Regions from separate parts of the Siminovitchia fortis genome, predicted to be linked through region 2. Evidence: a T-box and tRNA genes for the amino acid it is inferred to sense, from the RefSeq annotation. Region 2 holds a T-box; the other holds one or more tRNA genes.
What was found. The T-box of region 2 lies ahead of serS (serine--tRNA ligase). A T-box ahead of a tRNA ligase gene usually reads a tRNA of that ligase, here a tRNA-Ser.
Positions count from the first base shown of each region.

Region 1: it encodes a tRNA-Ser, which carries the amino acid that the T-box ahead of serS (serine--tRNA ligase) is inferred to sense. The anticodon was not compared.

Region 1 covers NZ_VEKZ01000018.1:18,435-33,991, forward strand. Annotated here, with positions in the region: gene FS666_RS08205 (ABC transporter permease) at 1-105, opposite strand, end outside; gene FS666_RS08210 (ABC transporter ATP-binding protein) at 98-1,021, opposite strand; gene FS666_RS08215 (ABC transporter ATP-binding protein) at 1,027-1,737, opposite strand; gene FS666_RS08220 (GntR family transcriptional regulator) at 1,727-2,107, opposite strand; gene FS666_RS08225 (hypothetical protein) at 2,110-2,892, opposite strand; gene FS666_RS08230 (DNA-3-methyladenine glycosylase) at 3,406-4,002, opposite strand; gene FS666_RS08235 (YmzC family protein) at 4,025-4,297, opposite strand; gene FS666_RS08240 (alpha/beta hydrolase) at 4,315-5,283, opposite strand; gene FS666_RS08245 (homoserine dehydrogenase) at 5,479-6,783, shown strand; gene thrC (threonine synthase) at 6,780-7,841, shown strand; gene thrB (homoserine kinase) at 7,838-8,749, shown strand; tRNA gene FS666_RS08260 (tRNA-Thr) at 8,886-8,958, shown strand; tRNA gene FS666_RS08265 (tRNA-Ser) at 8,998-9,087, shown strand; gene FS666_RS08270 (FixH family protein) at 9,142-9,891, opposite strand; gene FS666_RS08275 (sensor histidine kinase) at 9,976-11,379, opposite strand; gene FS666_RS08280 (response regulator transcription factor) at 11,376-12,050, opposite strand; gene FS666_RS08285 (LolA-like protein) at 12,050-13,015, opposite strand; gene FS666_RS08290 (AAA family ATPase) at 13,662-15,389, opposite strand.
Region 2 covers NZ_VEKZ01000064.1:3,449-19,005, forward strand. Annotated here, with positions in the region: gene FS666_RS16315 (serine hydrolase) at 1-1,054, shown strand, start outside; partial or broken gene FS666_RS20690 (IS91 family transposase) at 1,144-1,296, shown strand; gene FS666_RS16325 (mechanosensitive ion channel) at 1,417-3,099, shown strand; T-box leader at 3,659-3,874, shown strand; gene serS (serine--tRNA ligase) at 3,931-5,205, shown strand; gene FS666_RS16335 (glycoside hydrolase family 18 protein) at 5,337-6,623, opposite strand; gene tadA (tRNA adenosine(34) deaminase TadA) at 6,729-7,196, shown strand; RNA gene ffs (signal recognition particle sRNA large type) at 7,268-7,532, shown strand; gene FS666_RS16350 (DUF2207 domain-containing protein) at 7,649-8,107, shown strand; gene FS666_RS16355 (hypothetical protein) at 8,154-8,450, shown strand; gene dnaX (DNA polymerase III subunit gamma/tau) at 8,527-10,221, shown strand; gene FS666_RS16365 (YbaB/EbfC family nucleoid-associated protein) at 10,244-10,561, shown strand; gene recR (recombination mediator RecR) at 10,574-11,173, shown strand; gene FS666_RS16375 (YaaL family protein) at 11,187-11,402, shown strand; gene FS666_RS16380 (pro-sigmaK processing inhibitor BofA family protein) at 11,478-11,744, shown strand; gene FS666_RS16385 (sigma factor G inhibitor Gin) at 11,920-12,093, shown strand; gene tmk (dTMP kinase) at 12,239-12,889, shown strand; gene FS666_RS16395 (cyclic di-AMP receptor DarA) at 13,050-13,379, shown strand; gene FS666_RS16400 (YaaR family protein) at 13,389-13,826, shown strand; gene holB (DNA polymerase III subunit delta') at 13,847-14,848, shown strand; gene FS666_RS16410 (PSP1 domain-containing protein) at 14,841-15,557, shown strand, end outside.

The DNA of each region.
Region 1 (15,557 bases), on a different contig from region 2:
TATGCCGGCATTGACAAACACTACCAGAATGAGGAATCCAATCATGATAAAGGTGCTTTTTTGCCTGAAAACCTTCTCCCATTCATTTCGAACTAAATTAAACACGGGCAGCCACCTCCGAATGATTGGTTATTTCCAAAAACTTTTCCTCAAGAGATTTCTTGACAGGACGCATCTCAAAAACAAGCAAATCATTCTCCAGGAGCAGACGCAATGCATCCGGAACCTCGCCTGTTTCCAAATAGATCTGGACGCCTTTATCATGCTTTACAGCCTGGATACCTTTTCTTGCCAACACCTTTATTGCCTTATTTCGGTTATCCACATCACAGAAATAGGTTTTTTTGTCTGATTCCGTCTCATCGCTTGACACATTTTGAATGTTGATAAGCTTTCCTTTTTGTATAATGGCGATCCGGTCGCACATCATTTCCATTTCGGACAGCAGGTGGCTGGATACGATAATGGCCAGATTCTTTTTTTCGGCCAATCTTCTTAAATAGTCCCTGATCTCTCTGATGCCGGCAGGATCGAGTCCGTTGGTCGGCTCATCCAGAATGAGGATTTTCGGATCATGCAGGAGGCTTTGGGCAATGCCTAATCTTTGCCTCATCCCTAAGGAATAAGTTTTGACTTTGTCATGTATTCTATCCGTCAATCCGACAAGCGCAGCAATCTCGTCAATTTTTTCTTTCGTTACTCCTTTGCTTAAGCGTGCGGCCTGCTGAAGGTTCTGATAGCCGGACAGAAATTTATACAGTTCAGGATTTTCAACGATGGCTCCTACATGGCTGATAGCGTTCTCGTATTCTTTGCCGACGCTTTTGCCGCATATTTTTATTTCTCCGGACGTCATGCCGATCAGGCCGACAATCATTCTGATCGTTGTCGTTTTACCCGCACCGTTCGGCCCCAAAAAACCGAACACCTCACCGGCGTTGACGCTAAAGCTTAGATCGTCGATGATTTTTCTTCCCTTAATCGTTTTCGTCACCTTTTCAAGCTCAACGACTGCTCCCATCGCCATTACACCTCCTTTCTCTTGTTTGCCATTGTTGATTTAAACCATTCTAGGACGGATAATCCTTGTTCTTCGCGCAGGGTTTCCACATTTTCATGGCCGATAATATCCCCGTTGTAAATGGCAACGACCTCATCCATAATCGGTTCGATCTCGTCAATTTCGTGGGTGGCGATGATGACTGTCTGTTTCTCAAAATTGATATAAGCCAGCAGGCTTTTGACAATCGAATCTCTCACCATGGGGTCCAAGCCGGAAAATGGTTCATCAAGCAATACAACAGGAACATCCCTCGCCAATGTCAGCACAAGCTTCAATCTTCCCCTGTTCCCTTTGGAAAGCTGTTTGATTTTTTTATCCGCTGAAAGCTCCATCTCCTGAAGAAGCTGAAAGGCCTTTTCCCTGTCAAAGTCAGGAAATTGAGAGTCATAGAAATCAATCATTTTTCCTCCGGTAAAAGAATCGTAGAACATATCCAGTTCTGTCATGTATGCAACATGCTTACTGATCCTTCTCGTCACATTTTCCTGTAAAACTGAAACAGTTCCGCTGTTCGGATAGACCAGGCCTGTGATCAATTTCAGGGTGGTGGACTTTCCACTGCCGTTCGGGCCGAGCAGTCCGTAAATTTTACCGGGCTCAAAATGCAATGTAACATTGTTCAAAGCCTTTTCTTTCCCATACTTTTTCGTGACGCCGTTTAACTCAATGCTCACCCTGTTCACCTTCTTCCAAGAAATTTTTTAATCCGCTCACCATTTGCTGTTTCGTAAATCCCAATTCTTCCATGCTTTTTACAAATTGGCCGATCACTTCTATTTGCATGGAGTGCTTCAATTCATCCACGATACTTTCCCTCTCAATGACAAATGTTCCCTGCCCGCGCTTTGTCTCCACAACACCCATCCTTTCCATTTCCGCATATGACCTTTGTACCGTATTTGGGTTGACACCCGACTGCACCGCCATTTCCCTTACGGAAGGCAATTTTTCCCCAGGCTTGATTTCACCGCGGATAATCCTTTGAAAAATCTTTTCAGTGATCTGTATATAAATGGGTTTAGATGCTTCAAAATCTTTTGCCATAATTACACCTCGACTTTCCTGTCAAGAAGCCAGCTGGCGAGAAGGAAAACGATGATCGCCACAACAGCGTACAGACCGATTATTAGCAGCGGAATGTGAGCATCGGTATAGACGATATTCCAGCTGTTGTGCGTCCCATAGTCCATTTTGGGTGAAATATTGATGTTGACAGAGAAAAACATTTCTTTTTTAAACAGCTTCGTCTTGGATAGAAGGGTTTCCAGAAATCCGAATGCGAACCAGACAAGAAGGACTGCAAGCCAGCGGAAATTTTTAATGGCCGGATATTTGCCAAGCAAGTGATAAAGCGTCCAAAGGAAAATAACCCATACCGAAAAATATATGGCAACCGCAAAAATTCCGAGTTGCATGAAAAGCCCTTGCTTTACAGGAAGAAAACTGTTGTAGCTGTCAATCAGGCCGTTAGCAAGCAAGATTTTCATGACAAAAAAGGCATACAGTAAAATGAAAAATTGCGCCAGCAACTGAATAACAGCGGCTGCACTGAGTTTTGACAGCAGCAGTTTCGCACTGCTCTGCGGGTTATAGAGCCATAATTGTGTCTTGCCCTCCGAATTGAGAGCCGTCAGCATCGTCAGTGGTGCCAAGAGCAGATGCAAACTGGCCATCATCACAAGGAATGGGACAGGAATGCTCGGTTCGGAAACATATACTGAAAAAACATATATTCCAACCATCCCTACAAGCATGAAAGCAAACCATGTCAGATACCAGTTCCTTATAATGGTCAAGTCTTTTCTCAATAATCCTATAAATGCCTTCATTATATTTCCCTCCGTTTGCTTTTTGTACCAGTGTATTAATTAGATAGTACACTAATACAAACATACATGTCAAACCTATTTTTGAAAAAAGGCTGGTGTGGGAGGGATTTATTGTGCGGATTCAAGCCATCGAACGTAAGTCGTTTTAGTTGGGGCAGACGGGTTTTGGAGCAGCACAGCGGTTGCGTGCATCTTTCCTGCCCAGTGACCGCGGTCGGTGATAAGCCTATTGCGCGGGCACTGGAGACGACGCCCAGTTACCGCGGTCGGCGATAAATCCCTTGCGCGGGCATTGGAGACGACGCCCAGTTACCGCGGTCGGCGATAAACCCCTTGCGCGGGCAACTGGAGACTGCGCCCAGTTACCGCGGTCGGCGATAAACCCCTTGCGCGGGCACTGGAGACTGCGACCAGTGACCGACATTTGAGCCAGCCGCGTTTTAGATCACCTTGCTCACTTTCTAATCCAAGCGTTTTTTTCATACAAAAAGAACCTCCAGAAATGAAGGTTCTTTACTTTGATACATATTGATTTCCCTTAATCCAAAAACGCCACGGATAAAAGCGCGCCTCGCCCGTATTTTGAATCCCAATCCTTGTTCCCTGTTCAATCTCATCAGGGGAAATTCCTTCACTGATGAACAGCGGCCGCTCGAAAAATTTTCGTCCGTAATCTTCCATTGTAATCCCCATCGCTTTGGTCAATTTTCCCGGGCCGTTCGTCAAATTTTTCATTTGGTCGACTGGACGCCTCCGCTTCATCAACTCAATCCCTTTAAAAGGTTCCAACGCACGGATCAGAACGGCTTCCGGTTCATCAACACCTGCACTGACCACATTGATCAGGCAATGCGTATGCATCGTATATGTGTACACGAGACCTGCCTGTCCAAACATGATTTCCGTACGCTTCGTCCTTCTGTTTCCGAAGCTGTGCGCAGCACGGTCATGCGGTCCTCTATAGCTTTCCGTTTCCACTATATAGCCAGCGGTGAGCCTCCCCTCCGTCTCTTTCACAAGCAGGCAGCCCAGAAGCGACCGGGCCAGTTCGAGCGTCGGCTGTTGAAAAAACTTTTCGTTCAGTGGTTCTATTGAAATGTTTTCACTCACTGTCTAAACACCCGCTCCGCAATCATTCATTTAATTCATCGAGTGAAACTTCTTTCACTTTCTTTACTTTATTATGTTCAGAATCATACTCATATATTTCCAAATAGTTATAGTCAATTACGCCGAAACGGCCATCTCCCAATGGAACGACATTTTGCTGTGAAATCTCCATTTCATTGCCATCATCAGGATAGTCCACATGAACATCCGAATTACCCCCGCTAATAAGAGTGACAATCACCAAAAAAATTAACGTAATCCGAATTCGCCTTAATTCCCTTGCCTGCTCTTCCAATCTGTTCACTCATTTCTTTATTTTTTAACTCCTGCCAGTGCATCATCGAAAAACCCTTTCACCTTTTCAACATATTCCTCGGAATTCTGCTCAAAGGATTTGACATGGCCTTCTCCTTCCGTAAGCCATAAGGTAAAATGCTCCGGATCCTTCTTCGCCATCATTTCGCTTTCCGTATAAGGGATTGACCCATCTCCTTTATTATGAATAAAAAGAACCGGCCTCGGAGCGACTCTGTCCAATACACTGATGGGACTTGCTTCATCAAGGTCAATGTCCGCCATCATCGGTATGATGGTCAAAATAAGAGGCGTAAACGGAAAGTTCGGCAAGCCGGTCCACACTGGCATGTTCACCTTCAAATAGTCGTGCAGGTCGCTGAAAGGACTGTCGGCAACAACAGCAATAACATCTTCCGAGTCAGCCGCGGCCAATATTGAAGTGGCAGCCCCCATTGAAATACCCAATAACCCGACAGGCTCTTCATAATTTTCGGCCGTCCAGTCAATGGCACCAAGCAAATCAAGCTTTTCTTTTACCCCGACCGTTGTCATCTCCCCATCCGATTCTCCTGCATGGCGGAAATCGAACATGATGACACGATAGCCGTCAGCAAGCAGGTTGCTGGCCAGCGGCAAGAACGGAATATTCTCTTCATAGCGGTTTCCTTTGTAGCCATGTGCGAAAACAACATTCATTTTCGCCGTGCCCGGCGGCTCGAGCACCCATCCGGAAAGCTTCGTCTTTTCATCCTTGCTCATAAACTCAATATCCTTATATTCCATCTCATAATCGCTTGGCAGTACCTCAATCGCTTTTTTTGCAGGCTTTGTCAAATTCGTCCCGACATATACGGAAACTCCGATACAAGTAGAAAAGGCCAATAAAATGATAATGATTCCGGCAATCCACGCGATTTTCTTTTTATTCCAAGTGCCTGGCCTTTTTCTTAGGACAGGTGAGCTGTTCGTCGGTTCCAGCATCATCGGATTCCTCCTCATGTTTTACCATCTAACAAATATTATTTCGAGAAAAATATTTGAATTCCTCTTTTCCCTTTGACACATTCTGTTCAAAAGAAGCTAAAAGCATTAAAAAACACCTTGACTTTTAAAACTTAAATGTCTACTATATAAAAACAAATGTACTTTATAGACAGACAGAAAGGTGAGGAATTTTTAATGAAGAAAGACTATGTATCTATCGGATTATTAGGTTTGGGAACTGTTGGTTCCGGTGTAGTACAGCTGGTTGAAAACCACCAGGATGAGCTGGTTCACCAACTCGGCTGCGGTGTCAAAGTAAAAAGCATTCTTGTACGGAACACAGAGAAAGAAAGAGACATTCAAATTGGCCAGACATTCCTCACCTCCAACCCGGATGATGTGCTTCAAGACCCAGAAATCGATCTTGTCGTTGAAGTGATGGGCGGAATTGAAGAAGCCAGAGAACATATAACAAAAGCAATCCAGGCGAAAAAACATGTCGTTACGGCTAATAAGGATCTGATTGCACTCCATGGGCCCGAATTGCAAAAAGCGGCTGTTGAAAACGGCGTTGACCTGTTTTACGAAGCGAGTGTCGGCGGCGGTATCCCTATTTTGCGTGGATTGACCGAAGGTTTGGTATCCGACCGCCTGAAAAAAGTGATGGGGATCGTCAACGGTACAACTAATTATATTTTAACAAAAATGGAAGAGGAAGGTCAGTCCTATGAAAATGCCCTGAAAAAGGCGCAGGAACTCGGATTTGCCGAAGCGGACCCGACTGCTGACGTTGAAGGGCTGGATGCTGCCAGAAAAATGGCAATCCTTGCAAGACTCGCCTTTTCCACAAGCGTTGCTCTTGATGATGTGGAGGTGGAAGGTATCAGCAAGCTATCCCTTGAAGACCTGCATTATGGACAAAAACTTGGTTATTCCATGAAGCTGATCGGATTTGCTCAAGTCGACGACCATAAAGTGGAAGTGAGCGTCCAGCCGACATTTTTATCCAAGAGCCATCCGCTCTCCTCTGTCAAAAATGAGTATAACGCCATTTATGTGCAAGGTGAAGCAGTCGGTGAAACAATGTTCTACGGACCGGGTGCAGGAAGCCTGCCGACAGCCACTGCCGTCATGGCTGACGTTGTTGCCGTCATTAAAAACCTGCTTCTTGGCGTGAATGGAAAAAGCGCTGTAGCCCCAAGATATGAAAGTGTGTTAAAATCTCCTAAGGAGCGTTTTGGACAATTCTATTTCAGGCTTCATTTGGCTGACGAAGTTGGAGCATTTTCACAAATCACTACTTTGTTCAACGAGTTGGGTATCAGTTTTGAAAAAATCCTGCAAACTCCGCTCAATAAAGGGGAACTGGCTGAAATCATCATTGTTACACATACAGTTTCCTTGGAAAACTTCCAAGAGGCCTTAATGAAGCTTAGGGATTTGTCCGTTGTAAAAGACGTAATCAGTTATTATCGTGTAGAGGGGAATGGAGAAAAATGAACTGGCCGGGCCTGATCTCGCATTATCAACCTTATTTGCCTGTGACAGAAAAAACACCAAGATTAACACTTCAGGAAGGTAACACACCTTTAGTACATCTGGCCCATTTATCTAAAGACCTGGGAATTGAATTGTACGCAAAAGTGGAAGGAGCCAACCCTACCGGCTCATTTAAAGACCGCGGAATGGTCATGGCTGTGGCAAAAGCTGTTGAGGATGGCAGCAAATCGATCATTTGCGCCTCAACAGGAAATACATCTGCTGCTGCTGCGGCTTATGCCGCCAAAGCCGGAATCAGGGCGATCATCGTTATTCCGAACGGAAAGGTCGCACTTGGCAAATTGGCGCAGGCAATAATGTACGGAGCAGAAATCGTTGAAATAGAAGGCAACTTTGATGAAGCCTTGGCAATGGTCCGTAAAATCAGTGAGACAGCACCTGTTACTCTTGTAAACTCTGTCAATCCTTACCGGATTGAAGGGCAGAAAACAGCTGCGTTTGAAATTTGCGACCAGCTTGGCGCTGCTCCGGACGTTTTGGCCATCCCTGTAGGGAATGCCGGAAACATCAGCGCTTATTGGAAAGGATTCAAGGAATATAACGAAGAGAAGCAGACAGGACTTCCTAAGATGTACGGTTTCGAAGCGGAAGGTGCAGCTGCGATTGTGAAAGGTGAGCCTATTGCAAATCCCGAAACTGTAGCAACTGCCATCCGGATTGGAAACCCTGCAAGCTGGAACCTTGCGACAGCAGCAAGAGATGAGTCCGAAGGTAAAATCGAGTCTGTAACGGATGCAGAAATTCTAGAAGCATTCCAATTGATTGCACGTAAGGAAGGCGTGTTCGCCGAGCCTGGTTCATGCGCATCTATTGCTGGTGTACTTCAGCAGGTGAAAAACGGCAGCATCAAAAAAGGAAGCAAGGTTGTCGCTGTATTGACAGGTAACGGACTGAAAGACCCGCAAACTGCCATATCTCAAATTGAGTACAATCCTGTCGTCCTTCCAAATGATGAAAATGTCATTATAGACTATATTAAAGGCGTGGTTAATGAATGAACGGCTTCACTATCTCTGTTCCGGCAAGCACCGCAAATATCGGCCCGGGATTCGATTCTGTCGGAATGGCACTGAACCGTTATTTGACATTACACGTTCAAAGAAGTGACGAATGGGTATTTGAGCACCGCTCAGAGCATCTCCCCCCTGCTGATGCAGCCCAAGAACATTTTATTTACCAAATGGCGGAAAGGATGGCTTCGGAATGTGAAGCCGTCCTTCCTCCTTGTAAAGTGGTTGTTGAAAGTGAAATCCCTTTGGCCCGCGGTATGGGAAGCAGCGCCTCAGCAGTCGTAGCCGGAATAGAACTTGCCAACCAGCTTTGCCAGTTGGAATTAACTCCGGAGGAAAAATTGGAATGGGCCACAAAATTTGAAGGCCATCCGGATAATGTCGCTCCGGCCCTGCTCGGCGGATTGATTGTCACGGCAGAAACAAAGCGGACAGACAAAGTGGAGTATTTTCAAACAGACGATCTAAACATGGACCTTGTCCTATATATTCCAAATTTCGAATTGAAGACAGAAACTGCCAGGAAAGTTCTTCCTGAAACGTTCAGCCGAGCGGATGCAACGGCTGCAAGCGGAATTGGGAATGTCATGATTGCAGGACTGCTATCAGGGGATTATGGGCTTGCCGGCAGAATGATGGAAGCCGACCTCTTCCATGAGCCTTATCGTGCTTCGTTGATTCCAAACTACGATGAGATCCGCCAGGCTGCAAGGGAAATGGGAGCATTCGGAACAGTGATAAGCGGTGCAGGACCGACAATGATATCCTTTGCTCCAAAAGGAACCGGGGAATCAATCGTGAAGGGTATGCAGGCAGTACTGCCAAATTACTCCATTGAATTGATGGAAGCCGACCGAAACGGACTTCGTGTTGAGAAATTCCAGGATTGTAAATAATGAACGAATCGCCTGCGGCCCGAGTGATGAGCACTTGGGCCGTTTATTATCTTTAGCAGAGTATGGAACCCCATCCAAGAACAAATTCTTGAAAAAACAATCCATATATATTATTATTCTCTTATAATTTTTCTGCGCTGGTGTAGCACAGATGGTAGTGCACATCACTCGTAATGATGGGGTCGCAGGTTCAAGTCCTGTCACCAGCATTCGAACGGCCGATGATGCGAAAGGTCGTTTTCACATTTGGAGAAGTACCCAAGTCCGGCTGAAGGGGATGCACTCGAAATGCATTAGGGCGGGCAACCGCCGCGTGGGTTCGAATCCCACCTTCTCCGTCATAAAACAAAGAAAAAGGAACGCCCACTCCCTTGGTGTGAACGTTCCTTTTTTTATTTCACTTCTATTTCATGCTCTTCATGCTCATGCAAACCTTCATCATTTTCGACATGCACCTGAATTTTGTACATTCCGGGCTTTTTAAAATCATAGTGTCCTGTATATTCTCCAGGTTTGGACTCTTTCGCATCCACAAACTCGTGTTTATCGGAACCATCAGTCCAAATTTCAAAGCGGACACGTGCAGCTTCCATAGGCTTGTTCTTAAGTTCAAGATGAGCCATAAGCTCGGCTTTCTTTCCCGCTTTTACGTTTCTTGGTTCCATGAAGTGCATGCTAAAACCCTCAGTTTGATGGTGGTGGCCATGGTCCCCATGATGATGGCCGTCCTCTTCTTCAGCAGCCCCTTCCCCAACTGTCACTGATTTTTTCGGCATGTTGTGCAATCCTCTTGCTGTCACATGTACCTGCACAATGTACACGCCATTGGCATCAAAAGACTTCTCAGCTTCGTATGTGCCGTCTTTGTTATTTTTCGCTTTGATCATTTCACTGTCTTCTTTTTTTCCTTCTTCCCATATTTCAAATTCGACCTCGTCAGCATCTTTTATTTTTTCGTCACCTTGCGTGACAGTCGCTTTAAAAGGTACAGTTTCACCTATATCTGCTGTCTCCTGCACCTCCAATTCCACATCAAGAGGTTTTGGAATATCATCTTCCGAATCCTCAGTTCCTGTATTTCCGCAGGCAGCCAATGCAAGAACGAACAGCCCAATCACAAGTGGCCATAGTCTTTTTTTCATTCATGTCCCCTCCAAAAACTAGAAATTTCCTATTTTCAACTGTACACCCGGATTGTGTGAAACATGTGAAATCAGCGTATCCAATTATTGAAAAGAAGCAGAAATAATTGGAAGGCTGATGGAAGCAGTTGTACCTTTTCCAATTTCGCTTTCAATATGGAATGTTCCGCCATGCAATTTTGCTAAGCTTTCCACGATAGGGAGACCCAGTCCCGTCCCCCCTTCTTTCCTCGTTCTCGCCTTATTCACCCGGTAGAAACGTTCCGTGATTTTATTTAAATCTTCAGCAGGTATCCCGTGACCGGTATCTGCAATTGTAATCAAACCGAATGCTTGATCCTTCAATGTCAAGGAAACTGTAATGGTTCCGCCCTTTTCGGTATGCCTGATCGCATTATCAAGCAAGTTCAAAAGCATCTGCTCCAGGCGCTCTTCATCCACTTCGGCAATCAGATCATAGTTCAGCCGGAACTCCAGATGAATCCCTTTTTGGAGGACCCGCTGTTTCACTTTTTCTATCGATTCCTCAATGATTTGCGCAAGCGGAACAGGCAGCTTTTTCAGAGAAAATTCCTTGGACTCAAATTTTGCCAAATCCAACAGGTCTTCAACAAGACGCTCCATTCTTTTAGCTTCACGTAAAATGATCCGGTTGAATTTTTCTTTGTCTTCGGGCGGAGCCAACCCCGTCTGAATGGCTTCCGTATACCCTTTAATATAACTTAGCGGTGTTCTAAGCTCGTGCGAAACATTCGCAAGGAATTCTTTTTTCTTCTCATCTTCCTTTTCGATGGATTCAGCCATTTCATTGAATGTATGGGCAAGCCGGCCAATTTCATCATCAGGATAGTCCGCCACCCGTACAGACAGATTGCCATCCGATAAATCCCTGGCCGCAGTTTGCATCTCTTTCAATGGATAAATCGCCCTTTTTAACCACTTATTTCCCACTGTCAAGGCAATAAGCAGAAATAAAACAGCGCCCCCAATCCAATAAATGGAATAACGGAAGATCATTTCACTCAAATTGGCCAAAGGATAATATAAGTAAATGACACCTTCCAGTCTTTTTCCATCCAAAAGGGGAATGACGACCGAAATAACATCACGGTTCAATCGCTCCACATGCCCCTTTTTATAAACCGTTTCGCCTTTTAAAAGCGTTTCCCGATCCTCGCCGCTGATCAATGCTTGGTAATCGACTTCAAATGGAAGACACATGCTCAGTTCCCGAGGGTTTTTTACAGCAAATACTTCAAATTGGGATTTCTCCCCAAACCAGTTCACATCATCTATAAAGGATCCGGATACCGACCCTCCATTATAAGAGTTGGCAAGCCGTCTCCCCGTTTCAAGCATCTCCGTTTTGAGGCTGTTTACATACAACCTCTCATATAAAAAGTAAGAGAATAATGTGGCATATACAGTTGATACGGTAAAAGCGAGCACCAGGGCAATGGACATTTTCCGGGACAAGCCGATTTTCATTTCGGAACCTCGAATTTATAGCCGCATCCCCAAACTGTTTGAATGTAGCGTCCCGCTTCCTCTCCTATCTTCATTCGAAGTGTTTTTATATGAGTATCTACGGTACGCAATCCGCCTTGGTAGGCAATGTCCCATACTTTTTCAAGCAGATCCTCACGTGAGAACACCTTACCGGGATGTTTCATCATGACTTTAAGGAGTTCAAATTCTTTGAAGGTCAATTGGATTTTATCGCCTTTCACGATGAGCTTTCTCTGATCTTCATCCATCATAAACCAGCCATGCTCCATGACTGCCTTGTTTTGATGGAATGCAGATCTTCTTAATACAGCATCAATCCTTGCCACAAGCTCACCTGGGGAAAACGGCTTGACTATGTAATCATCCGCTCCCAGCCTCAGTCCCTTTACCTTATCCCATTCCTCTCCCTTTGCTGATAAAAAAATGATGGGAATATTGCTCTTTTCACGGATTTCTTCGCATATTTCAAACCCGTCCATGCCGGGAAGCATGATATCAAGCAATACAAGGTCCGGCTCTTCTTTTAAAAATTCATCTTGGAGCTGTTCATATCCATCAGCTTCAGATGTCCGATATCCCGAATTTTGCAAGTACATGGAGATCAGGTCTCTCATTTCTTCTTCATCATCCACGATCAACACGTGTACCATCATTTCACCTTCTCACGCGTAAAAATAACGAATGGCCCTTTGCCGACATCGGCAGTCTCCTCAATATCAAGTGTATCCGGGTTGATCCAATACATTTTTTCACTGTCAAATCCTGCCACTACAAGCTTTCCGCCTAATGAATCAATCGCAAAAGGATTGGCCCCGATTTCGGCTTCGTTCATCAGCTCATAATGGACATTATAATGATACAGCATATTTGTTCCATGGCTTAATGCATATATTCCCTTTTCATTTTCAAAAAAATCAACCGGCATCAAAGGGGCGGGAAGTTCCTCTTTTAACGTACCCGTTTCTAAAGAGTAAATTGAAATGGCCGATTGGGGTTTATCCCCTTTTCCATGCCCGCCAATCCATAGTTCCTTTTCCCTCAGCAGCATCCCTGCCGTGGATGCGGGAATATTGAACTCATTTTCGGTTTCATGACTCCTTAGGTTGATGACCGAAAGCTTGGCTCCTTTGAATGAAGCTACATAAAGCTTCTTCCCATCCGTCTCCATGGCCATCGGATAATCCGGTGTTTTTACACTGTTTGTTTCTTTACCATTTTCATCAAAAAATCGGACCTTGTTCTGGATTTTGTCAGCAAAAGCGAATTCAGCGTCCGGTTCCAGATAAAGAACATTTGATATGCCCTTTCCGCACTTAAAGCTCTTTTTTAAAGACCCGTTTTTAAGAGAGTAAAAGTTAACCTCCTCAATTTCCGGACCATATAGGATCAATGTATCTCCATCAGGCAGGAGAGTCGCGCCAGTATACGGCTTCTTCAATTCCCATCGTGCAAACTTCTCACCGGCCGCATTTAAAAAATCTATACTGAAATCTCCCACATTCAAAGTGGCCGCAAATGATTCCCTTTCATCAATCGGCTGCTGTTTCTTTTCCTGGCAGCCTGACAGAATGAAAAAACATGCCAGGCAGATAAAAATCAAGCGGAGTTTTCCCATCGTCTCACCTTCGTTTTCAAACATGGTGGGTCTTATCATAAGCATAACCTAAAATTGTGTGCTTTTGATGAAATAAGTATGTTTAATCAAAGACAGTCAGTCTAGGCTCGATATATAAGAAACATGTCCTCAGATTAACTTTTTATGAACTGTATAGACAGGGGTGGTAAGATTCTTATAAAGTGAAATTTCAATCAGTGGGGTTTTCTTCATCCCCCACTGATTGTTAGTTGAACGAATCGGGCTTTTACGGGCAGTTCATCTAATGTTTTGAGGTGGGAGTCTTACTCCCATGAAAATAAATGAATTACTTATGATAAAAATCCCAATCCCTATACGGGATTTTTTATTTTTTAATATTAGAGTTCAATCATCCTTGTAGATACCTCTTTAACATTCACTGTTATAATAGATTTGTAAGATTTAATAGAAATCTATTTTGGGCCAAAACCAATGATTGAGGAAAGGGGAGTTGGCATAAACATGCCGGCAACTCCAAAGAAAATAAGATATATCTTTTTAATTCTGGGCATATTTACACAAAAATATCCAGTAAGTGAGCTGTGTTCTTGGCTGAAAAAATATGCAGCTTTATCTCCATTTTAAACGGGGATAAAGCTGCATATAAACATGTTTATAAGAATCTTTAAGCGTTGTTCGCATACGTATTAATTCCTGTTCCGTTTACAATCTCCTGAACTTCAGTGCCGTCGAGCGTTTCCTGGTGCATTAACGCTTCGACAAGGTTTTCATACTCCGTTTGATGAGCTTTGATGATAAGCTCCGTTTTTTCCAAAGCATTATTGAACAGTTCCTGCATTTTCGTTTCTTTTTCTTGCTTTTGGAAAGTGAGTGTAAAACCGTCTTGAAGCATGCCCGTATCGACCATTTGCTCCAAAAGATTTTTTGCCTGCTGGACATCACCGCTGACGCCGATGCTGTGTTCGCCAAGGTAAAGGCGTTCGGCGACGCCTCCGGCAAGAATCATGCTTACCTGGTCAAGGAGTTCGCTTGCTGTTGAAAGGTGCAGTTCCTTTTGGATAGGAGCCACATAGCCAAGTGCCTGGCCACGCGGAATGATTGTCGCTTTTCTTACAGTGCCCGGCTTGGTGACCGCCTGAACGAGAGCATGTCCAGCTTCATGGATGGCTACACGCCTCTTCGTCTCCGGATCGTTTAAGGCGCGGGAGGTGCTGCCTAGAATCGTCCGGTCAATCGCATAATCAAGGTCTTTCTTATTGATCTGTTCTCTTCCTTCACGGATGGCCCTTCTGCTTGCCGATTCAAACAGTGAGCTGATTTCCGCTCCGGAAAAACCGGATGTGCTTTCGGCCAGTGTGCCAAGGGAAGCCGCGACATCCTGCGCGAGGTTCTTACCTTTTGTATGAATATCGATGATTTCCCTTCTGCCTTTTGTATCAGGCAAAGGAACATTGAATGTAAAGTCGATTCTTCCTGGCCGCAGGAAAGCATCATCCAACATGTCTTTCCGGTTGGTGGCGGCAATGAACAGAATCCCGTCATTATCATGCCCGCCATCAAGCTGTACAAGCAGTTCCGTCAATGTTTTTTCCGTTTCTTCTCCGCCATGCGCTTTACGCTTGCCGGCAAGAGCGTCAACTTCATCGATAAAAATAACTGACGGCTTTTGTTTCCGGGCGTTTTCGAATAAGGAGCGTACCCGTGAAGCGCCGACACCGACAAAAAGCTCGGTAAAAGCGGAACCTGAAGACGAGAAGAAAGAAGCGCCGATTTCTCGGGCGATGGCCTGTGCCAGCAATGTTTTACCTGTTCCAGGCGGCCCGTACAATAAAATTCCTTTTGGGGCCTCAATGCCTACCTTGGCTGACCTGTCGGGATCTTTGATAATTTCCAGCGTCTGAAGGATTTCCTCTTTCATTTCTTCAGGCAATCCTCCGACATCGTCAAGAGTGATGGAAGGAAGCGGCGTTTCTTTTGACGTGCTGTTCTTCATTGCTGTAACGCCTATTTTTCCTTTTTTATGCAAAACGAACGCTGCGCCAGCCATGAGAACAATCAGGCCCCCGACGACCCAATTCCCTGCCTGGCTGCCGTTCGAATATTTATAACTAATATGGTAAGTTTCAACAAGTTTTTCAACCATTTGGCTGTTTGGCCTTACGTGGGAGATGAACTTACCATTTGGAGTCTTGAGATATAACGTCCCATCGGACGTTTCCTTGAGTGAAACCAATTCGCCATTTTGAGCCTGGATTGTGGACTCCATCTCAGAAAATGGAATGACGGTTCCTTTATCCATTGTTTGAACCGCCCACACAATGCATGCTGCGATGACAATGAGACCGATGGCTAGAGGAACAATCTTCGTTGTGAATTTGGAATTAGATTTCACCGTTCCAGCTCCCTTAAATGATATAAATCTATTACATAGTATAACACCTGACAGTTAAATAGGCTATAAGTCATATTATGGCAGCTGTGTGACAACGGCAAAGAGGGAAGCGGAAGAGATAAGTATGCTGATCCTACCTTTCAACGGAGAATGGCCCTATTTTAAATT
Region 2 (15,557 bases):
TTATGTTCATGAAGTTTCCGTAGATACAAATCTATCGAATGTTCCGCTTGAGGCCGGAAAAAAATATACAATCAGGCAATTATATGAAGCTATGGCTATTTATTCTGCCAATGGAGCGACAATTGCCATTGCAGAAGCAATTGCAGGCTCTGAGAAAAAATTCGTGGATATGATGAACGCCAAGGCCAAAGAACTTGGCTTGGAAAATTATAAATTTGTTAATTCTACAGGATTAAACAACAGGGACTTAAAAGGAAAGCATCCTGAAGGAACGGGTGCGGAAGATGAAAATATCATGTCGGCACGGGCCATGGCAAAGCTGGCTTCACGGCTCTTGAATGATTACCCTGAAGTTCTTGAAACAACAAGCATTCCGGAAAAGGATTTCCCCGGTATGCCCGGAAAAATGAAAAACTGGAACTGGATGCTGCCATCCCTTATTTTCAGTTATGAGGGTGTCGACGGCTTAAAAACAGGGACAACGGACTTTGCAGGGTTCTGTTTTACGGGAACAGCAAAGAAAAACGACATGAGGGTCATTACCGTTGTCATGAATGCCAAAGGTAAAAACGGGAAAGGTGAATATGAGTCCCGTTTTGTTGAAACAAAAAAAATGTTGGACTATGCTTTCAACAATTATTCAATAAAAGAGGTCTATCCTGATAAATATAAAGTAAAAGGCCATGATGCTCTCCCTGTCGTCAACGGAAAAGAAAAGCAGGCTTCTATCCAATCGGACGCACCAATTCAGGTTGTCGTAAGAAATGGGGAAGAGAAGGCGTATAAGCCTGAATTCAAAGTGAATAAAAAGGTTTTGAATAAGGATGGCCAATTGACTGCACCTGTCAAGAAAGGTGAAAAGGTCGGGGTTCTGGAAGCAAAATATCAAGGGGAAACGGATTATGGATATATCGGAAAGCCTGCTTCCGCCAATATTGTGACAGCCGAAAAGGTGGACAAAGCAAATTGGTTTGTCCTATCCATGAGAAGTATCGGCGGCTTTTTCGGTGATGTTTGGCAAAGTGCCGCCAAGACAGTCAAGGGCTGGTTCTAGTTAATCAAGGCGCCTGCGCCTTTGTCAAAGATAGGGAAGTGTAAAATTTGGGTCTACCACGGTCATTTTGACTGTGGTATTTTCGTTTTATGGAGAAAAATATTCTAAGGGAAATCTTTTTTGATAACCATCAACATTGGGAAGCCTTCAAGCGCAAACATGGAGCTAAAATCCGTCCAATCGTAATCAAGGAGGTTAAGAAGTTTCGGGATTGTGGAGATATTAAGAAAGGGTTTAAACTGCTTTTTGCCCGGTTTTTCTTAACTGCGTCCGTGAAATTTTTCAAAAAACTGGATAACTTGTTTACTTAGCCTCCTTATAAGGTATAAGACAAAAAAAATCACTTATAAGGAGGCATTTGCATGAGGTACGACTATACCGAATGGGTTTCCGTTTATTTGGCTAAACTGCCAAGCCTGCTATGGGCACTTATTGTGCTCCTCATCGGGTGGATTGTTGCAAAATCCATAGGGAAAGCCGTAGAGAAACTATTAAGAAAAACGAGCTGGGATGAGAGACTTCTCAACAGAAGGGACTCGCGGAACGAGGCCCAACAGGCATCTGCCGGAAAAAAACCAGTAGATACGAATGAGCTGATTGGAAAAATCGTTTATTATATTTTGCTCGTATTTGTGTTTATGATTTTCTTCCATATGCTTAATCTGGGAGCTGTTGCTTCGCCATTCATGGGCATGTTCGGCACGATTCTTGCCTTCATTCCAGCTATTCTCAAGGCAGCTTTGATTCTGCTTTTGGCATACGTAATTGCAAGTGTATTAAGAATGCTTATTGACAGAATCGGGCAAAATCCGAAAGTGACAGGCGCCATGCAGAAAATGAACGTGGCGGATACGGAACACCAGAGCAGGAAATACACGCATACAGCAGGTAACATTGTCTTCTATTTAGTCATGCTGTTGTTTATCCCTGGTGTACTGGCAGCGTTGAACATTGGCGGTGTTGCTGAGCCATTCCGCGGAATGATTCAAAGCATGCTTGTTTTCATACCGAAACTGCTGGCGGCCGCATTGATTTTCTTCATTGGCTGGCTTGTCGCCAAAATCATTCGCGACCTTGTGACCGGACTTCTGAAATCGGTTGGAACGGAAAGACTGGCAAGCCGGCTCGGTTTGGATAAAGTGCTTGGCGGAACAACGCTTTCTTCTGTGATCGGCACGATTGTCTTTGTACTCATCATGATTCCGATTGTTATCTCAGCATTAGATCAACTGCAAGTCCGTGCTATCACCGCACCGGCGATTGCCATGCTGAACGACATTATGACGATGATTCCAAACATCGTGATTGCCGCACTTTTAATTGCGCTTGGCGTATGGCTTGGTAAATGGGTGCGTCAAATGGTTGCGAGCCTCTTGCAAAGAGTCGGATTTGACTCTTTGACGCGCAAAATGTCCATTGGCAATTGGAAGCCAGGCGCCGGACGGATGCTCCTGTCTGATCTTGTCGGTTATATTGCTCAAGTGCTGGTTGTCTTTTTCCTGACCATTGAAGCTCTGAATCTATTACATTTAGAATTCCTTGTGACGATGCTGACAGCGATTACGGCTTATCTGCCGATGGTGCTGGCTGCCGTCATCATCCTGGCGCTTGGATTGATGGTCGCCAACATCGTTTCCAAAATCCTGTCCAACATCCTAACCGGACCAAGCTTTAAAATTCTTTCCAACGTAGCCAAATATGCGATTATTGCCCTTTCCATTTTTATGGCGCTTGACCAGCTCGGAATTGCGGCAACGATTGTCAATTCAGCGTTCATCCTCATTCTGGGAGGGCTGGCATTGGCCTTTGGGCTTTCCTTTGGATTGGGTGGAAAAGAGTTTGCCAGAAACTACTTGGCGAAATTGGATAAAACAATCGAACAAACGAATGCGAATCCTTCCAAAGCTCCGGACAATCCTGCCGGGGGAATGAGCGGAGGTCCTGGTCAAGGGCCAAACGGGGAGACATCTGGCACCCAAAAACCTAATAATAAAAGAAATCGAGGAAAAGGCGGACCGGACGACTTCCTGCCGCCGAAAAAATAATGGAAATGGCCCCTTCTACTTAGAAGGGGTATTCTTCTCTGTAGGAAAGTCAACTGCTCAGGTTGTGAATAACTTCTTTTAAAATGATAAGATTCGTCCAGCTCCAGCGCCTATCGACTAGCAGACTTCACTCCTCTGGTGCTCCTGCGGTGCAGATTATTCGAGGGAGTAAAGCTCACCTCGTCGCAAAGCCGGGAAGATTATTCGAAGAAGCGGCTTTCCTACGATAAGTCAACATCGGCTCCTTCGTCGCCGTGTTTCCTTTATCTCGTCGGAGTCGCTCTAGTGTCTAGCTTCAGACGGCAGGGGCTCGAGGTCGCTTCGGTCAATCCAATGAAGTCAAAGAACGACTTCACTGGACTGCCCTCCGACGGACAGGATGTCCTAGTGCCACCGACGCCACAGGATGTGGCGTTTGTCGGCGGCCAGCGCTTGTCGCCCCTAAACGGCCGTCTTCCGCATTTCAGTCTGTACGTCGATGTACAGGCGCTTACGCTTTTGTTCAAAAAAATTTGCATTTAAGTAAAGGATATAGTATAGTATCAGAAAATTGATATAAGCGACAGTGTTGAAAGGAAATAGTAACAGGTGAAGCGTCTATCAGAGAGCCGGTGGCTGGTGAAAATCGGCGGCGCAGCCTGTGAATCCCTCCTTGAGCAAAATGCCGAATGCTCCGGCTAGTAAGCATTTTCGGGCCACACCCGTTATCCGATGAAGAGGAAAGCATGATTGCTTTCAATTTGGGTGGCAACGCGGGTAAACTCTCGTCCCTATTGGGATTGAGGGTTTTTTTGTTTTCTATCATAAAAAATAAAAATGGGAGGTTTTATAATGCTGGATATGAAAACACTTCGGGGTAACGTAGAGGAAGTGAAGAGGAAGCTGCAGCATCGCGGCGAAGACTTGGGGGACTTGGATAAATTTGAGCAGCTGGATCAAAGGCGCAGGGAAATGATCGTTGAATCAGAGCGGTTGAAAAGCAGGCGGAATGAAGTGTCAGAGAAGATAGCCCAGTTAAAAAAAGATAAGCAAAATGCTGATGATCTGATTGTTGAAATGAGGGAAGTAAGCCAGAAAGTCAAGGAGATTGACGGGGAGCTTCGTGGTATAGAAGATGAATTGCAGAAATTGCTGATGTCTATTCCAAATATTCCACATGAGAGTGTTCCGGTGGGAGAGACGGAAGACCACAACGTGGAAATCCGGAAATGGGGGGAGGTACGCGAATTTTCTTTCGAACCGAAGCCCCATTGGGATTTGGCTGCGGATTTGGATATTTTGGATTTTGAAAGGGCTGCAAAAGTGACAGGAAGCCGCTTTGTATTTTACAAGGGTCTGGGAGCACGGCTGGAGCGGGCGCTGATCAATTTCATGATGGACCTTCATGTGGAGGAGCATGGTTATGAAGAGATGCTTCCGCCTTACCTGGTGAACCGGGCAAGCATGACGGGGACCGGACAGCTGCCAAAATTTGCGGAGGATGCGTTTCGTATTGAGAGCGAGGACTTTTACCTGATTCCAACCGCAGAAGTTCCGGTGACCAATTATCATCGGGATGAAATCCTTGACGGTGAACGCCTGCCTTTGAACTATGTAGCCTACAGCGCTAATTTCCGGTCGGAAGCCGGTTCTGCGGGACGTGATACACGCGGATTGATCCGCCAGCACCAGTTTAACAAAGTGGAGTTGGTCAAATTTGTTAAGCCGGAAGATTCTTATGATGAGCTTGAGAAATTAACCGGGCATGCTGAAAAAGTACTCCAGCTTCTTAACTTGCCATACCGAGTTATGAGCATGTGTACAGCGGACCTCGGTTTTACCGCAGCAAAAAAATATGATCTGGAAGTTTGGATACCGAGCTATGATACGTACCGGGAGATTTCTTCCTGCTCAAACTTTGAAGCATTTCAGGCCAGGAGGGCGAATATCCGCTTCCGCCCTGAACCGAAAGCCAAGCCCCGGCACGTGCATACGCTGAACGGCTCAGGGTTGGCGGTCGGAAGGACAGTTGCCGCTATCTTGGAAAATTACCAGCGTGAAGACGGCACAGTGGAAATTCCGGAAGTGCTCCGTCCGTATATGCGAAACAAAGAAGTGATTGGATAAGGGCAAAAAGTCCATTTTTGCTCGACGATTATCCGGAATATCGCATAATTAAGTAAAAAGTGGCTCCAGCATTAGGGGCCGCTTTATTTGCGGTTAAGAGAATAATAATAGGTGCTTGTGCTTTTCTTTATCTATTTTTTCACGACATTGAAGTTATCCGTTATCAGCAGCCAGTTTTGGGGAAAAGGAAGCCCAAGCTTCCAGTAGCCAACTCCGCGCAGGTTCAGTTCCTTCACTAGGTCAAATTTTGCCTGAATGGACCGGGCATCTTCAAACCATACTTCATGCTGTTTTCCGTCCTGGTCTGTATAATGGAAAAATGGTGCCTGTGCGGTTGTATCATATTCGATGGCAGCGTTGTTTTCTGCAGCGATCTGGATGGCCCTTTGCGGGCTGACGGCTCTTGCTGTCGTCCCTTTTACAAATGGGAGCGTCCAATCGTAGCCATAAAGATTCTGGCCCATCATCACTTTTTCGGAAGGGATTTCGGTAATGGCATACTCCAGTACCCGCCTTACAGGGCCGATCGGGGATACAGCCATGGCGGGCCCTCCGCTGTATCCCCATTCATACGTCATGATCAATGAATAGTCGGCAATTTCTCCATGCGCTTTATAATCATGGCCTTCATACCATTCACCTTTTTGTGTCGTACTTGTTTTGGGAGCCAAAGCTGTTGAAAGGATATACCCTTCTTTGTGAAAAAGATCCCTTGCCCTGCGAAGGAAGTCATTATATGCTTCCCTGTCATTGCCGGCAATTCTTTCAAAATCAAAATGTATATCTGTAAATCCGACCCGTTTCGCCTCACTGACAATATTGTTTAGAAAAGTCGTTTGGATCTGTTCGTTTGTAAGGAGGATATGGACCAATTCCGTATTAAACTGTCCTTCTTCCTGATTGGCCAGCACCATGGCGAGAGACGTATTGTTTGTTTCAGCTATTTCAGGGAACCGGTTCAGCTTTGGGGGATCCAATGATCCGTCCCGCTTTGGAAAATAGGCAAAAGGAGCGAGGTAGGTCAAATAGGGAGATGCTTGCCTTGCAGCAGATTCAAGCTGCGGGGAAACCTCTCCTGCGCGCCGCGGTTCGACATAGGCTAAAAACTCCCCATTTCTTTTCGGCCTTTGCGGAATGTAAAGCCGCATGCCGACTTGAATCGGATGATTCACATGAATACCGTTAATCCGTGCCAATTCCTGATAAGAAATTCCAAACTTTTGAGCTATGGCCCAAAGGCTGTCGCCGGGCTGTACCCAGTAAAAGCTGCCAAAAATGGGAATCACTAATGCTTGCCCAACGACTAGCTGTTCCCGATTGGGAAGCTGGTTTGCTTCGGCAATAATAGCAGAAGAGATATTATAGCGAGAGGCAATCGAGTTCAATGTCTCATTGGGCTCGACAACATGAATCTGCATGTTTTTCCTCCTTAGCCTGATCAAAATATATTATTCACCTTGTCCCATTGTATGTATTATGTAAAAATAAAAGACCAATGAATGTTTTTATTTAGGGAGATATAAATGGAAAGAGAAGAAAGATATATGCAATTGGCAATTGCTGAAGCAAAGAAGGCCGAGAATATGCAAGAGGTTCCCATCGGAGCGGTCGTGGTGCTTAATGATGAAGTGGTGGCAGCCGCCCATAACAGGCGGGAGACGGATCAAAACGCTGTAGCCCATGCGGAACTGCTGGCCATTGAAGAAGCTTGTAAAAAATTGGGAACCTGGAGACTGGAAGGGGCTGAGTTGTATGTTACATTGGAACCTTGCCCGATGTGCAGCGGAGCCATTATTTTATCACGGGTCCAAAAGGTTGTATACGGTGCCTCCGATCCGAAGGCCGGCTGTGCGGGAACGTTGATGAATTTGTTGGAGGATGAACGGTTCAATCATCAAAGCGAGGTCATAAGCGGCGTATTGGGTGAACAATGCAGCCGGCTTTTAAGCGATTTTTTTCGTAAGATCCGTGATAAAAAGAGAAAGTCTTAATTCCTGGAAACTTTTATCATACGCAGCTCAGACATTGATTTTAAAGTGAAAAAGTAGTAAAATAGGATATGCCGTGCTAGACGGGGAAGTAGCGGAGCCCTGTACCCGAAATCCGCTCCAGCGGGGTTGAATCCCTTCCAGAGGCTGCTGTTTTGTCTGGCCTGCCTCAAGTAAGTGGTGTAGACACCCGGGTCCCGCGCAATGGGAACCCACGAACCATGTCAGGTCCGGAAGGAAGCAGCATTAAGTGGAACCTCTCATGTGCCGCGGGGCAGCCTGGGTCGAGCTAACTGCTTGGGTAACGCAGATGAAGCACTGTCGAAGGAAGGTGCGCGGCATTAATCAAAGAAATGGTCAAACCCATTCGCATAAAGCGGATGGGTTTTTTGTGATTTGAAACCTAATTAGCTTTAAGCCCGTAACCAATATAAGCAGAGTGAGGTGAATAGTTTATGTTGAAAAAATTTATCTTTCCTACTTTAATCTTTTTGTTTTTGGCTCCTTCGTTTGCCTATGCCGTAGATTTTTCAATTTCTGATGTAAAAATTGATGCTTATTTGCAGGAAAATGGAGACATCGATGTCAACGAACGACATACTTATATTTTTGACGGAAAATTTAATGGCATTACCCGGGAAATATTCCCGAAAAAAGGTGCGGAAATAAGTGGCTTTATGGCGAACGAGGGTGAAACAAGTCTAAAGGTGGAAAAAGAGGGGGAACTGTATAAAGTTCACCGCAGCGGCAAGGATGAAACGATCCAGGTAGATCTATATACAATCAAAAATGGGATGGAGAAGTATGCCGATATAACGGAATTTTATTGGCCATTTTTTGATGACCGCAATGAAGCCGACTACGGAAAAATGACTATTGCCATTCATCCTCCTCAACCAGCAGATGGGATTTGAACAAATATCCGACTGGGACTGGAAGCTCCATAGCGAGGATGACCGGATGCGGGCTATAATTTATTCACTTGGAATCGGAGGCTCAATTTGTACCGAAACGAACAGATTTACAGCTTTCGGGGAATTTGCGGGTGAAGCAGCCGGTATTTCATCAGGCTTTTATCTGGTGCATTGGCCGCTCCTGGCTTCATCTTTTGACACGGCAGGAGAACAGGCAAAAGAAACGGCCGCTTCCCAATCAAGTGGAAGCTCTTCCACAAGTGGAGGGGTTGGGGGGCGGCGGTGGCGGATCTGGGGCATTTTAGCAGCCCTGTTCATCTTCCTTTATATCTATTTTCGATAATACTCTGTCTGTAATTTCCTTTCCGGTTAAGGTATAATAAATAGTAGAAAATTATTACTTAACAAGGAGGCAGAGCATGAGTTACCAAGCGTTATATCGAGTATGGCGGCCGCAGGCGTTTGCGGATGTCATCGGGCAGGGACATGTGACGAAGACGTTGCAAAATGCTCTCCTCCAACAAAAAATATCGCATGCTTACTTATTTTCCGGCCCCCGCGGAACAGGAAAAACAAGTGCTGCCAAAATAATGGCAAAAGCCGTCAACTGCGAAAAAATGCCAATTGCGGAACCGTGCAATGAATGTCCCGCCTGCCTGGGAATCACGGACGGTTCGGTTCCCGATGTCATTGAAATTGACGCGGCTTCCAATAACGGAGTGGAAGAAATCCGTGATATCCGTGACAAGGTCAAGTATACGCCCAACGCGGTGAAGTACAAGGTCTACATCATTGACGAAGTGCATATGCTGACTATCGGCGCATTCAATGCTTTGCTTAAAACGTTGGAAGAACCGCCCAAACATGTCATTTTCATACTGGCTACGACGGAACCGCACAAAATTCCGTTAACCATCATTTCCAGGTGCCAGCGGTTTGATTTTAAAAGAATCACTTCGCAGGACATCGCCGGGCGAATGTCGCATATTGCAAATGAAACTTCGTTGGAATATGATGAGAAGGCGCTTCAAATCATTGCGAGAGCGGCTGAAGGCGGTATGCGGGACGCATTGAGCCTACTGGATCAGGCCATCTCTTTCAGTACCGGGAAAGTCACCGTGGAAGATGCATTGACGGTTACCGGATCCATATCGCAAAACAGTTTGAACAGGCTTGCACGGGCCGTTCATAATAAAGATGTTTCCGAAGCACTCGGCACTCTTGAGGAGCTGCTCATGCAGGGGAAGGATCCTTCCCGGTTCACGGAGGATTTCATCCTGTATTTCCGGGACCTGCTGCTTTATAAGACAGCCCCGAATTTGGATGAGATAGCCGAGCAAGCGCTTATTGATGAAGAATTTAAAACCCTTGCCGAAGAGATTCAGCCGCAGCAAATTTATGAATACATTGATATATTAAGCAAAACCCAGCAGGAAATGCGGTTTTCCAATCATGCGCGTATTTATTTGGAAGTATGCCTGGTGAAACTTTGCCAGACAGAAAGAGTTCCGGCCCAGGCAGATGGACCGCAACTCCAGGAATTATATAAGAAAATTGAAGCGTTGGAAAAAGAAATCAAATGGTTGAAAAACAATAGCCAACCGATTGACAAGACCCAAAGCAAGCCTGCTGCACCTTCAAAAAGACCGGCCAGAAATGCCGGAAAGGAATTCCGGGTCAATGCAGGGACCGTTACCCAGGTTTTGAAGGAAGCTACAAGGAAGCATCTAAATGATGTTAAAAGCCATTGGGGAGAATTTTTGAATATATTGAATCAGCGGCACTTGCCTTCGCAGGTTGCCCTGCTCAATGATGCCGAACCGGCTGCAGCATCGGCTGATGCGATTGTCCTGAAATTCAAATATGATATGATTTGTAAAATGGCCATGGAAAATCAAACATTTATCCAAACAATCTCTCAGATTTTAGAGGAGCAGATGGGAACCGGATATAAAATCATTGGTGTTCCTGAAGCCCAATGGAAAGAGATCCGGGAAGAATTTTTACAAACAGGCAAGAATGACGGGGGCGAAGGCACTGCAGAGGAGCAGGACCCGATCGTGTCCGAAGCTCTAAAACTCGTTGGGAAAGATCTTTTGGAAATTAAAAACTAATCATGGTGGAGGTCGTACGATGATGCGAGGAATGGGAAATATGCAAGGCATGATGAAACAAATGCAGAAAATGCAGAAGAAGATGGCGCAGGCGCAAGAGGAGCTTGGAGAAAAAAGAATCGAAGGCACAGCAGGCGGCGGAATGGTAAAAGTGATTGTATCCGGCCATAAGGAAGTGCTGGAAGTTCAAATTGACGAAGAGGTTGTGGACCCGGAAGATATTGAAATGCTCCAAGATCTTGTGTTGGCGGCTACCAATGATGCCTTGAAGCAGGCGGAAGAATTATCAAGCCAGACGATGGGACAATTTACAAAAGGATTAAACCTTCCTGGCTTCTAGGAGGTTACCATTATGCATTACCCAGAACCAATATCAAAGCTGATCGACAGCTTTATGAAACTGCCGGGAATCGGGCCGAAAACAGCAGCCCGCCTGGCGTTTTTCGTTCTTAATATGAAAGAAGACACCGTTCTTGATTTTGCAAAGGCCCTTGTCAATGCAAAAAGGGATCTCGGCTACTGTTCAGTATGCGGCCATATCACCGACAAGGATCCATGCTACATTTGTGAAGACCAAAGACGGGACCGCAGCATCATCTGTGTCGTGCAGGAGCCGAAAGATGTTATCGCCATGGAGAAGATGAAGGAATACAACGGCTTGTATCATGTCCTTCATGGATCCATTTCCCCTATGGAAGGCATCGGGCCGGAAGACATCAATATTCCTGATCTGCTGAAAAGGCTCCAGGACGAAACCGTCCAGGAAGTGATCCTGGCGACAAATCCTAATATTGAAGGGGAAGCTACGGCCATGTATATTTCCCGCCTTCTCAAGCCGTCGGGCATCACCGTCACAAGGATTGCCCATGGCCTGCCTGTCGGAGGAGATCTTGAATACGCAGATGAAGTGACTCTCTCAAAAGCGTTGGAAGGCCGAAGAGAAGTTCTTTAAGGAGAGGTCCCATATGTTACGGAAACAAAAAATGCGTAAAGAATTTGATCAAAGGCTAATAGGCCTCATGGGAAATATTAAAAAAGAATGGGATCAAAAAAGCGATTTGCTCAAATTGAGCTATGAGCCGAATGATGAATTGCAGTATCGGTTGCGGCTGGCAAAGGCCAAATATATTTTCCTGTTCAAGGAAGCGAAGATACGAAAAATTTCGATAAAGGATCATTGACTCCCTTGTCAGTTCTTTTCGGACAATCCTCTCATACAATAATAAATAAGGACGAGAGGGCAGGAGGGGGAACGTTTGGATTCAATCTTGATCATTTCTTCGCTGATCGGCCTGATCATTTTTTTACTGATGGCGGTAAAACCCGGGAGCGTTTTTAAAGTGATCGGCCAATCATTTATAAAATTGATGATCGGAGCTTTGTTTTTATTCTTTTTAAATGCTTTCGGGAATCAATTCGGGCTGTATATCCCCATTAATTTTGTGACTGCCGCCATTTCCGGGCTGCTCGGTCTGCCGGGGGTTGCGGCATTGTCAGTCATCCAATTATGGATTATTGCGTGAAACATCCGGTCAATGCGGATGTTTCATTTTTCTTTTGAAAAAAAGCCCGAGACAAACACGGCATCCGATTTCAGGGCATAGAATGAAACAAATGGTTTTCAACTGCTCAAATGTTGTCAATTGTGTATACAATTGACCGGCAGTGGCCATAATAAAAATGTGTGGAGGTGGAGAGATGGAAAAGTGCATAATTTGTAAAAAAGCACAGGATGCGGGGATTCATCTTTATACATCTTTTATTTGTGCCGGCTGTGAGCAGGAGATTATCCATACAGAGACAGATGACCCGAGGTACAAATATTTTGTGGAACAGATGAGGGTCATTAAAGAAACAAAAATTGTCACATAAAACCGGGCTGCCGCTTATGGAAGCCTGGTTTTTTGTATTTTTGGATCAAAAACAGCCAAACCTGACAATGAGGGCCACTATTTTTATTAGTATCCCGATGTTATACTATACGCTGTAAACATTAGGGATCGGGGGAAGAGAATGGATGAGCGGATTGTTTATCACATTGGAAGGGCCCGAAGGCGCGGGCAAAACAACAATGATTGAAAAACTGGCGGAAGACCTGGCCGTTGATGGAGTGGAGGTATTGGCCACTAGAGAGCCGGGTGGAATCGGCATAGCAGAAAAAATCAGGACAATCATCCTTGATAAAGAGCATACGATGATGGACCCGCGTACGGAAGCTTTGTTGTATGCCGCTGCACGACGCCAGCATTTGACGGAAAAAGTTCTGCCGGCGCTCCGGGAAGGAAAAGTTGTCCTGTGTGACCGCTTTATTGACAGTTCCCTCGCCTATCAAGGATATGCAAGAGGACTTGGAATCGATGAAGTGTATGCCATCAATGAATTTGCCATTCAAGGTGCCATGCCGGATGCGACGCTGTATTTTGATATAGAGCCTGAAATGGGATTAAAGCGGATCGCCCGGAATGCAGGGCGGGAAGTGAACAGGCTTGATCTGGAAAAAGTCGGGTTCCATCGTAAAGTAAGGGAAGGCTATCATCTATTGCTGCAAAGATTTCCGGATAGAATAATCTTAATCGATGCCTCTGCCCCAATAGACTCGGTGTACCAGAAGGCAAAAAAGGTGATTGACGGGCGGCTGGTGCAAGCTGGAATACTGAATAAAGATTGACTATTTATAGTACGTGTTCAATCCTCTTAAAATAAATGTCGTTTTTTCGATGGAAAGTGGACGGATTGATACACGAATAACAATGTCACATATTCGATTAGCTGATATAATAAGAATAGTAACAAATTTGTTTTTCACTTTATTACGGGGAGTGAGCAAAATGAAATTAATTATGGCAGTAGTTCAGGACCAGGACAGCAACCGTCTCATGAATGCCTTGGTTGAAAATAACTTCAGGGCAACAAAATTGGCAACAACCGGTGGTTTCTTGAAGTCCGGAAATACGACTTTTATGATAGGTACAGAAGATATCCGCGTCGAGAAAGCGCTTGAGGTCATAAGGGAAAGCTGCAAGTCACGTGAACAGCTGATGGCGCCCGTTTCCCCTATGGGAGGAAACGCTGATTCGTATATTCCTTATCCAGTGGAAGTTTCGGTAGGAGGAGCAACTGTGTTTGTTCTCCCGATCGAGCAGTTCCACCAGTTTTAGGAGATGTCCATGAAGGTCAATGATTTGGCTGGATCAAGAACGGGGCAATTTTCATCCCTTCCCAGATCCGGCAGTACCGGGGCAAAATTTTCCGAAGTCATCTCCCATCAGGAAGTCCAGCTTTATAAAGAGCATCTGGACAGGCTGCTCGCGGATGTCCATAAGGCGGGGAAGCGGCTTGGGAAATCAAGGAATTTCCGTGACTTGGCAAAATATAAAACACTCGTGAAGCAGCTTGTAAAAGAAACGGTTGATACGGGGATGGAGCTTAAGCAGTCGCACAGCTGGAACAGGTTTGCAGAAGGAAGAGTCCATCAGACTGTTGAACTGATTGATGAGAAACTGGTTGAATTGACCGAAGAAGTTTTGAAGGAGGAAAAGCAGTCCATCGATATTTTAGGAAAAATCGGTGAGATAAAAGGGCTGCTGATCCATTTATATACGTAGGCGGGTGAATACCGGAAGATATGAATTGGGATCAATTTGAGCATGAGCAGCCGATTGCGGCCAGGCTCTTAAAAAACAGTCTGGTCCATCGCCGGGTCGCCCACGCCTATTTATTTGAAGGTGAGCGTGGGACCGGCAAGAAAGCAGGCAGCCTGTTAATGGCGGAAAGCCTCTTCTGCGAGGAAAATGGACAAGATGTGAATCCTTGCGGACAATGTGGAAACTGTAAAAGAATCAAAAGCGGAAACCATCCGGATGTTCATCTCGTTGAACCGGACGGGCTTTCCATTAAAATAGATCAAATTCGTTCGCTGAGAACGGAATTTAGCAAATCGGGCATGGAATCGAAGAGAAAGCTGTATATTATTATGGATGCCGAAAAGATGACAGTTCAGGCGGCGAACAGTTTATTGAAATTTTTGGAAGAACCTCATTCCGGAACGACAGCCGTTCTTGTCTCGGAGCAGCCGCAGCAATTATTGCCCACCATCATCTCGCGCTGTCAATCGGTACCTTTCTATCCATTGGGACCTGACATTTTTGCTGAAAAGCTGGAACAAGCAGGTGTGCCGAAAGGAAAAGCAGCCCTTCTGGCCGCCCTCACAAACGATCTTCAGGAAGCCGTAAGACTGAATGATGATGATTGGTTTGCACAAGCCAGAAAAATAGTGTTAAAATTATATGAAGTGCTTAGAGAAAACCCGCTCTATGCGATGACTTCACTTCAAACCGACTGGATGGGGCATTTTAAAGAGAAAGGCCAGCATGATCTGGGACTGTCTCTTTTATTATATATATATAAAGATATACTGAACATACAATTGGGGAAGGATCGGCAGCTCGTCTATCCTGATCAGCGGCAGACGCTTGAAAAGGATGCTCTTCACACCTCAATGGAACGGCTGTCGAAACAAATGACTGCAATTTTGGAAGCCAAAAGAAAATTACACGCAAATATGAATCCTCAGCTGTTAATGGAACAGCTTGTGCTGAATTTGCAGGGGGGACCTTCTTTTGTATAATGTTGTAGGAGTCCGGTTTAAAAAAGCCGGTAAAATATATTATTTCGATCCAATGGATCATCCCGTCCGCAAAGGCGATTACGTCATTGTAGAAACTGCACGCGGCATCGAATTTGGAAAAGCTGTGACCGAAAAGAAGCAGGTCAGCGAACATGATGTAGTGCTCCCATTGAAAAAAATTGTCCGGATTGCAGATGGACAGGACCAGCAGAATGTTGAATCGAACAAGGAAGCGGCCGAGGAGGCTTACCAGGTCTGTTCGGAGAAAATCCTGGAGCATCAGCTTGATATGAAGCTTGTTGATGTAGAATACACATTCGACCGCAACAAGGTGATTTTTTATTTTACAGCTGACGGGCGCGTTGATTTCCGTGAGCTTGTAAAAGATTTGGCCTCCATTTTCAGAACAAGAATTGAACTGAGGCAAATAGGAGTAAGGGATGAAGCGAAAATGCTCGGAGGAATCGGTCCGTGCGGGCGTATGCTATGCTGCTCTACTTTCCTGGGAGATTTTGAACCTGTATCAATCAAAATGGCCAAAGATCAAAATCTCTCCTTAAACCCGACGAAAATATCCGGCTTATGCGGCAGGCTGATGTGCTGCCTGAAATATGAAAATGATGAGTATGAAGCAGCGAAGGCTGCGCTTCCTGATGTGGGCGAGACCATCCATACACCGAACGGTTCAGGAAGAGTGGTCGGCTTAAAT